Linked DNA regions of Thioclava sp. GXIMD2076. The main gene of each other region encodes a partner of the protein of the gene in region 2 in a complex. Links are inferred from orthologs where the notes say so. Each region holds a gene or a part of one and is shown on either strand. Other genes may lie near its edges.

Region 1 (2,785 bases), on a different replicon or contig from region 2:
AGCGCAGCGAGGGAGATCGCTATTATAACTCTCTGGCAGTGCTCGATAAAGACGCGCAGGTCACGGCGCTTTATGACAAGGTCCATCTGGTGCCGTTCGGCGAATATATCCCCTTCGGGGATGCCTTGGGCAGGATCGGGATCGGCGCCTTTGCCGCACAGCAAGGCAATGGCTACTCGGCGGGAACAGCCGAGACGGTGCTCGATTTGGGGATGGCAGGCAAGGTCCAGCCGCTGATCTGCTACGAGGCGGTCTTCCCGCAAGATATCCGCCGCGCGCCCTCGCGGCCCGACTGGATCATGCAGGTCACCAATGACGCATGGTTCGGCCAGCTCTCCGGCCCGCGCCAGCACCTGAGCCTGTCGCAGATGCGCGCCATCGAATTCGGCCTGCCGGTGGCCCGCGCCGCCAATACCGGCATTTCGGGGATGATCGACCCATACGGCCGTTTGGTGGCAAGGATCGGGATGAACACGCAAGGCCATCTGGATCTCCCGGTGCCGCAGGCCCTGCCGGAAACCCTTTATGCCCGGACCGGAGACTGGCCCGTCATAGCAGCTATGCTCATATCTTTACTGGTCTTAAGCCTTTTTGCCCTAAATACCGTTGACCGGCCTCGTGTGGAGGTCTAGGCAACAAGTATCGAACCGTCACAACGGCTTCCTGGCGTGACGGGGATATAACCAACGGAGCACGTCTTTCATGACACGTAAGAACTATATTTTCACGTCCGAGTCGGTCTCCGAAGGCCACCCGGATAAAGTCTGCGATCGCATTTCCGATGCCATCCTCGACGCTTTCCTTTCCGAAGAGAAAAACGCCCGGGTCGCCTGCGAAACCTTCGCAACCACCAACCAGATCGTGGTTGGCGGCGAGGTCGGTCTGACCGACAAAGCCAAACTGGCGCTCTATATGGAAAAGGTCGATGGTCTCGTGCGCGATTGCGTGAAAGACATCGGCTATGAACAGGACGAGTTCCACTGGGCCACTCTGAAAGTCGCCAATTTCCTGCATCCGCAATCGGCGCATATCGCGCAGGGCGTGGATAAGGACGGGGCCGGCGATCAGGGGATCATGTTCGGCCATGCGGTCGACGAGACCCCCGAGCTGATGCCCGCGCCGATCCATTACAGCCACGCGATCCTGCGCCGTCTGGCCGAGGCGCGCAAATCGGGCGCCGAACCGACCTTGCGCCCCGATGCCAAGTCGCAGCTTTCGGTGCGCTATGAGAATGGCAAGCCGGTGGGCGTGACATCGATCGTGCTCTCGACCCAGCACGAGAGCGAGAGCCAGACCTCGGATGACATCCGTGCCATCGTCGAGCCCTATATCCGCGAAGTCCTGCCCTCGGGCTGGATCACGCCCGAGACCGAATGGTGGGTCAACCCGACCGGCACCTTCGTGATCGGCGGTCCCGACGGGGATGCGGGTCTGACGGGCCGCAAGATCATCGTCGATACCTATGGCGGTGCCGCACCCCATGGCGGCGGTGCCTTCTCGGGGAAAGATCCGACCAAGGTGGACCGTTCGGCCGCCTATGCCGCGCGCTATCTGGCGAAAAACGTGGTGGCTGCGGGGCTTGCGCGGAAATGCACGATCCAGCTCAGCTATGCGATCGGTGTGGCCAAGCCGCTTTCGGTCTATGTCGATACTTTCGGCACCGGTCAGGTTGATGACGAGGCCATCGAGCGCGCGGTTGCACAATGTATGGATCTGACGCCTCTGGGCATCCGCACCCATCTGGATCTGTGCAAGCCGATCTATGCCCGCACCTCCGCCTATGGCCATTTCGGCCGTGCGCCGGAGGCCGATGGCGGCTTCTCCTGGGAGAAGACCGACCTTGTCGATGCGCTGAAAAAAGCCGTCTGATCGAAGCAGGCAGACAACCGGAGAGGGGGCGCTTGCGCCCCCTTTCTCATTCCATCTTGACCGCTCGGGCAAAGTGGCGCTATTCGCCACGCCCATGAGCGATGATATTAAAACCCCGGATCACCCCGAACGCGGCTGGCGCAACTTTTATGGTCGCCGCCACGGTCCCACGCTGAACAAGGCCCAGAAGGATTATCTGGACGAGGATCTCGACGCGCTGTCGCCGGGCGCCGTGGATTGGGACAGCAATCCCGACCGCACGCCAATCGATATGGCAGCCCGTTTCAAGGGCAAGCCGGTCTGGCTCGAGGTGGGCTTTGGCGGTGGCGAGCATATGATCCATATGGCCGGGCGCTACCCGCAGGTCGAGATCATCGGCTGCGAGCCCTATATCAACGGCGTGGCGATGCTCCTGGGCAAGATCCGCCGCCTGGGCTCGCAAAACGTGGCCGTCCATCCGGGCGATGCGCGCGATCTGATGGATATCCTGCCCGAGGCGAGCCTGTCGAAAGCCTTCCTCAACTATCCCGATCCGTGGCCCAAGACCCGCCATCATCGCCGCCGCTTTGTCACGCAGGAACATCTGGTGCCGCTCTTCCGCGCGCTGAAACCGGGCTCCGAGTTCCGCATTGCCACCGACATCTGCGACTATGTCCGTCAGGCCGTGCAGGAAGTCCCCAAAGCAGGCTTCGTGGCCGAGTTTGAGGTGCCTGCGGCCTTCGATTATGACGATCCGCAGGAAGTCTCGGGCGATTGGGATACGCCCTGGGAGGACTGGCTCTCGACGCGCTACGAGCAGAAGGCGCTGCGCGAGGGCCGCAAGCCGCATTACCTGACCTATCGCAAGCCTGCCGTCTAGGGCCCGCCGAATAAGCCTACGGACATTGGGGCTAAACCCGTTGCCTGCCGCCCTGTC
Region 2 (5,058 bases):
GTGTTTGCAGACGGAGCGCCTTGATGCTGAAGATAGATGCACAGATTGTTGGCATTAGCCAAGGAACACTCGTGCTCTTTTCCGATTATCAGGATGGTGGCCAGATGTGGACGGGCACCGGCCCGCGCGAGCTGCGCCGCATCGTCACGTTCGACGAGCCCTATGCAGCCGTGCCCAAGGTGCAGGTCACGCTATCCATGTGGGATATTGACCAGCAACATAATCCGCGGATGGATATCTCCGCCGATATGATTACCACGGAAGGCTTCGTCATCGTGTTCCGCACATGGGGAGATTCCAAGATCGCGCGCGTGCGTTCGGACTGGCTAGCTATCGGTCCTGTGCGCCATGACGACGACTGGGACGTGTATTAAAAGATTACGCCCTAATGCAGGAGGGGGAGGGGGGCCGGACGGCCCAGATGGAAGCCCTGACCCAGCTCGACACCCAGCTCCATCAGGATCGCGCGCTCGGTCTCTCGCTCGATGCCTTCGGCAATCAGTTCACAGCCGATATCCTTGGCAAACCGCAGAAGTGCGCGCACCATCGCGCGGTTCTCGCGATGCGCCTCGAGACCCGCAACCACGACACGGTCCAGCTTGATGAGATCGGGTTTGAGGGCGAGGATATGTGCTAGGCCCGCATTGCCCTGACCGACATCATCCAGCGCGATCTTGACGCCGATCTCGCGGAGCGCCGAGAGGCGATGCTCGAGCCTGCTGAAATCCTGTATGACAGCCTGTTCCGAAATCTCGATCGCAAGGCCGCGCTGCCGATCACTCTTCAGGTAGCTCTCGAGCCGTGCCTGTAGGGAAGGGGCCAGAAGGCTGTCAGGGGAGTGGTTGAGGAAGACTAGCGAGCGGCACTGCATGCGCTCTGCCTCGTCAAGAATGCTGTTGGTGGCGTTCAGCTCCAGCTTGGGCCCCATTCCATATTGGGTAGCCAGCCTGAACATGTCCTGCGGGCTGTAGTGCGGCATGTCTGTAAAGCGCGATAGCCCCTCGAAGCCATAGGTTCTGCCCGAGGCAAAATGGAGGATGGGTTGGAATACGGGCCGGATGCTCGGGGCGCTGAGCATACGAGCCAGATCTTCCCCGATCGGTTCGACAAAGCCCGATATCTTCGCCTGAAGCCGCAGGTTGGTCGAGATCATATCGGCCATCGTGCGGAATATGCGGATTTCCTGATCGCTGAGCGGCGCGCGCTCTTTCATCGAGAAGCAGCAGATCGTTCCGAAGGGTAGTCCTGGATGGATGGTGATCGGCACCGACATGTGCAGGCCGATCTGGAAATTCTTGTCCTCGCGGAGGCGACGGACGGTCTGCATGACCGGATCATTCCCCTGAATGATCTGAGGCAGGATGTCATTGCAGACCCAGTAGCACAATGTCCGGTCGAGCTTTATGCAGTTATCGGGGATCAGCGGCGTCAGAAAGGGCGACGCTTCATCGACGGCGAGGAACCAAAGCTGCCCGTCCTCTATTTCGGAAACGAAGATCGTTTCCATGCCAAGAAAGTCACGCAAGGCCGAAAGCGATTCCTTGAGGGATTCGATGACGGCATTCCGCAGATCGGCATGTTTGGGTCGGCTCAGGGCCGAAGAGAAATCAGCATTCATTTCAGACCCGCTTCCGAGGCCACCACAGACTATTTACGCACAAAACTTAGTTAATGATTCGTATTCGAGGAAGTTTCGGCGAGCAACCGCTGATTGTGAAAAATCAGGTTGTATTATCCGAAATTCTGATTGCGTTGCATAATAGTTCACCCCGTGAACATTTGTTCATCTTTCGTTGCTGTCCGGGGCATCGCGCAAAGAAAAAGGGTGCCCGAAGGCACCCTTTCCCGAAGCTTCCACAAATGGAAGGGGGCTGATTACATCATGCCGCCCATGCCACCCATGCCGCCCATGCCGCCCATATCCGGCGCGCCTGCGCCTTCTTTAGCGGGCTTGTCGGCAACCATCGCCTCGGTGGTGATCAGCAGGCCTGCGATCGAGGCTGCATCTTCCAGCGCGGTGCGAGTCACTTTGGCGGGGTCGATGACACCAAATGCGAACATGTCGCCATATTCTTCGGTCTGCGCGTTGAAGCCGAACTTCAGATCGGTCGATTCACGGATCTTGCCAGCGACAACCGCGCCGTCAACACCTGCGTTTTCCGCGATCTGGCGCAGCGGCGCTTCCAGCGCGCGGCGCACGATGGCGATACCTGCGTTCACGTCGCTATTGGCGCCAGTCAGGCCTTCAAGCGCTTTCGCACCCTGAACCAGAGCAACACCACCACCCACAACGATGCCCTCTTGGACAGCGGCGCGGGTTGCGTTCAGCGCGTCATCAACGCGGTCTTTACGCTCTTTCACTTCGACTTCGGTCAGGCCGCCCACGCGGATGACAGCAACACCGCCTGCCAGTTTGGCAACGCGCTCTTGCAGCTTCTCGCGGTCGTAATCCGAGGTGGTTTCCTCGATCTGGGTGCGGATCTGCGAAACGCGTGCTTCGATCTCGGCCTTGTCGCCAGCACCGTCCACGATGGTGGTGTTGTCTTTGGTGATCGAGACTTTTTTCGCGGTGCCCAGCATGTCCATGCCGACGCTTTCCAGCTTCATGCCCAGATCTTCCGAGATCACCTGACCGCCGGTCAGGATCGCGATGTCCTGCAGCATGGCCTTACGGCGATCGCCGAAGCCCGGTGCCTTGACCGCAGCAATTTTCAGGCCGCCGCGCAGTTTGTTGACAACGAGGGTCGCCAGCGCTTCGCCTTCAACGTCTTCCGCGATGATCAGCAGCGGCTTTTGCGACTGGATCACTTGCTCGAGAAGCGGGACCATCGGCTGCAGCGACGAGAGTTTTTTCTCGTGCAGCAGGATGAGGCAGTCTTCGAGCTCTGCGGTCATCTTGTCGTGGTTGGTGGCGAAGTAGGGCGAGAGGTAGCCGCGGTCGAACTGCATGCCTTCGACGACTTCGACTTCGGTCTCCATGCCTTTGTTTTCTTCGACAGTGATCACGCCGTCATTGCCGACGCGCTGCATCGCTTCCGCGATCTGCGTGCCGATCGAGGCTTCGCCGTTTGCCGAGATGGTGCCGACCTGAGCCACTTCGTTGGTGTCGTTGACCGGACGCGAAGCCGCTTTGATCGCTTCGACAACCTTGGTGGTGGCCAGATCGATGCCGCGCTTCAGGTCCATCGGGTTCATGCCCGCTGCGACCGACTTCATGCCTTCGCGAACGATGGCTTGAGCGAGAACGGTTGCGGTGGTGGTGCCGTCGCCGGCTTCGTCATTGGTGCGGGAAGCGACTTCCTTCACCATTTGCGCGCCCATGTTCTCGAACTTGTCTTCGAGTTCGATCTCTTTCGCGACCGAGACACCGTCTTTGGTGATGCGCGGTGCGCCGAAGGATTTGTCGAGAACGACGTTACGGCCTTTGGGGCCCAGCGTCACTTTGACTGCGTCTGCGAGGATGTTGACACCCTTGAGCATGCGGTTGCGTGCGTCGGTGCCGAATTTTACGTCCTTGGCTGCCATATCTTTGGCTCCTTGACTGGAATTTCTTGAAATCAGGGATCAGGTAAGCGGGTGGCTTACGCGATGATGCCCATGATGTCGGATTCTTTCATGATCAGATACTCGACGCCTTCCAGCGTGATCTCGGTGCCCGACCATTTGCCGAACAGAACGCGATCGCCTGCTTTGACGGAGGGTGCGATCAGCTCGCCCGAATCTTTACGTGCGCCTTCGCCCACCGAAACGATTTCGCCTTCTGCCGGCTTCTCTTTCGCGCTGTCGGGGATGATCAGGCCGCCCTTGGTCTTTTCTTCGCTCTCGACGCGCTTGACCAGAACACGGTCATGAAGCGGTTTGAATGCCATCTGGGTCACTCCCAAAACTGAGTTGTTGCTTTTAGCACTCGTTGTTGCTGAGTGCTAACGATGCCGGAGTTAGGCATTGCCCCCCCTTCGTGTCAACACCCCGCCCCAGATTTTTTGCGACAAATTTCATAACGCCTGACATGTGCCTCGACAGGGGCGGATTTTGCGATTTCCACCGCGCTCGGCCAGATCGGTTCCTATTGGGGGGATGGCATTGAGGGGCGCGCGCGCTAGAGTGGGGAAGGTCATCACGGGAGGGGTCGGATGCTGCGCAAACACCTGAAGTCACGTCTGTTGCAGGCGGTGTTGGTTCTGGGCGGAGTTCTTGCGCCCATAGCCGCGGAAGCGGCCTGTACGGGGCGTAATCTCTTTGATGCGATGCCCCGCGCCACGCGGATGGCGCTCACCGAGAAGGCCCGTCAGACGGCTTACGGACAGGGTGTTGTCTGGCGCGCGACCAAGGGCACGCAGTCCATCATTCTGGTCGGAACCAACCATGTGCCCGATCCGCGCCATCTGGCCCTGCAACAGGCTCTTCTGCCCGAATTCGACAAGATCTCCGCGTTGCTGGTCGAAGCGGGGCCGGATGAGGAAGCCGCGCTTCAGAAGGCGATGGGTGAGCGGTCCGATCTGATGTTCATGGCGGACAAGACGCTGCCCGACATGATGTCGCAGCGTGATTGGCAGGCGTTGCGACAGCTTGGGGCCGATCGCGGTATTCCCGCGCCGCTGCTGGCCAAGATGCAGCCCTCCTTCGTGATGATTACCCTGTCGATGCCGCGCTGTATGCTTGGCAGTCTGCAGGCGGGGCAGGGCGGGGTGGACAAGCGTATGATGGCCGAGGCGCAGGCCCGCAACGTGCCAATCATGCCGCTCGAACCCTTTGACACGCTGTTCACCCTGATGGAGGGCGTCCCGCAAGAGGACGAGATCGCCATGCTGAAATCGGCGATGGAGGCGACGGAGGATGGCGATGCCACGATGGCGACCATGGCCGATCTCTATGCCCGCGGCGAGATCCAGCTGATCTGGGAGTTCGAACGTCAGCAGGCGCTTGATCGCGGGGAGGATCCGGCCGCGGTGACCCACCAGCTGGCGATCACCCATGATCTTCTGATCACCACCCGCAACCGCAACTGGATGCCCGTCATTGAGAAGGCGGCAGCCAAAGGGCCGATCATGGTGGCGG

The links.
Region 1: the proteins of groL (region 2) and metK are in contact, whole or in part, in a cryo-EM structure (PDB 8P4O), measured with the Escherichia coli proteins. The link is inferred for Thioclava sp. GXIMD2076 from one-to-one orthologs.

What each region holds. Positions count from the first base shown.
Region 1 is NZ_CP149933.1:221,007-223,791, forward strand. It holds metK (methionine adenosyltransferase), read left to right. Parts: upstream 1-702; coding sequence 703-1,869; downstream 1,870-2,785. Other genes in the region: lnt (apolipoprotein N-acyltransferase), read left to right, coding at 1-632; WDB91_RS14955 (tRNA (guanine(46)-N(7))-methyltransferase TrmB), read left to right, coding at 1,964-2,728. UniProt on the Escherichia coli protein: Catalyzes the formation of S-adenosylmethionine (AdoMet) from methionine and ATP.
Region 2 is NZ_CP149932.1:82,517-87,574, reverse strand. What follows is about bases 1,201-4,146. They hold groL (chaperonin GroEL), read right to left. Parts: upstream 3,526-4,146; coding sequence 1,876-3,525; downstream 1,201-1,875. Other genes in these bases: WDB91_RS00435 (TraB/GumN family protein), read left to right, coding at 4,134-4,146; groES (co-chaperone GroES), read right to left, coding at 3,582-3,869; WDB91_RS00450 (EAL domain-containing protein), read right to left, coding at 1,201-1,618. In the rest of the region: WDB91_RS00455 (H-type lectin domain-containing protein), read left to right, coding at 24-374; more of WDB91_RS00450, read right to left, coding at 386-1,200; more of WDB91_RS00435, read left to right, coding at 4,147-5,058.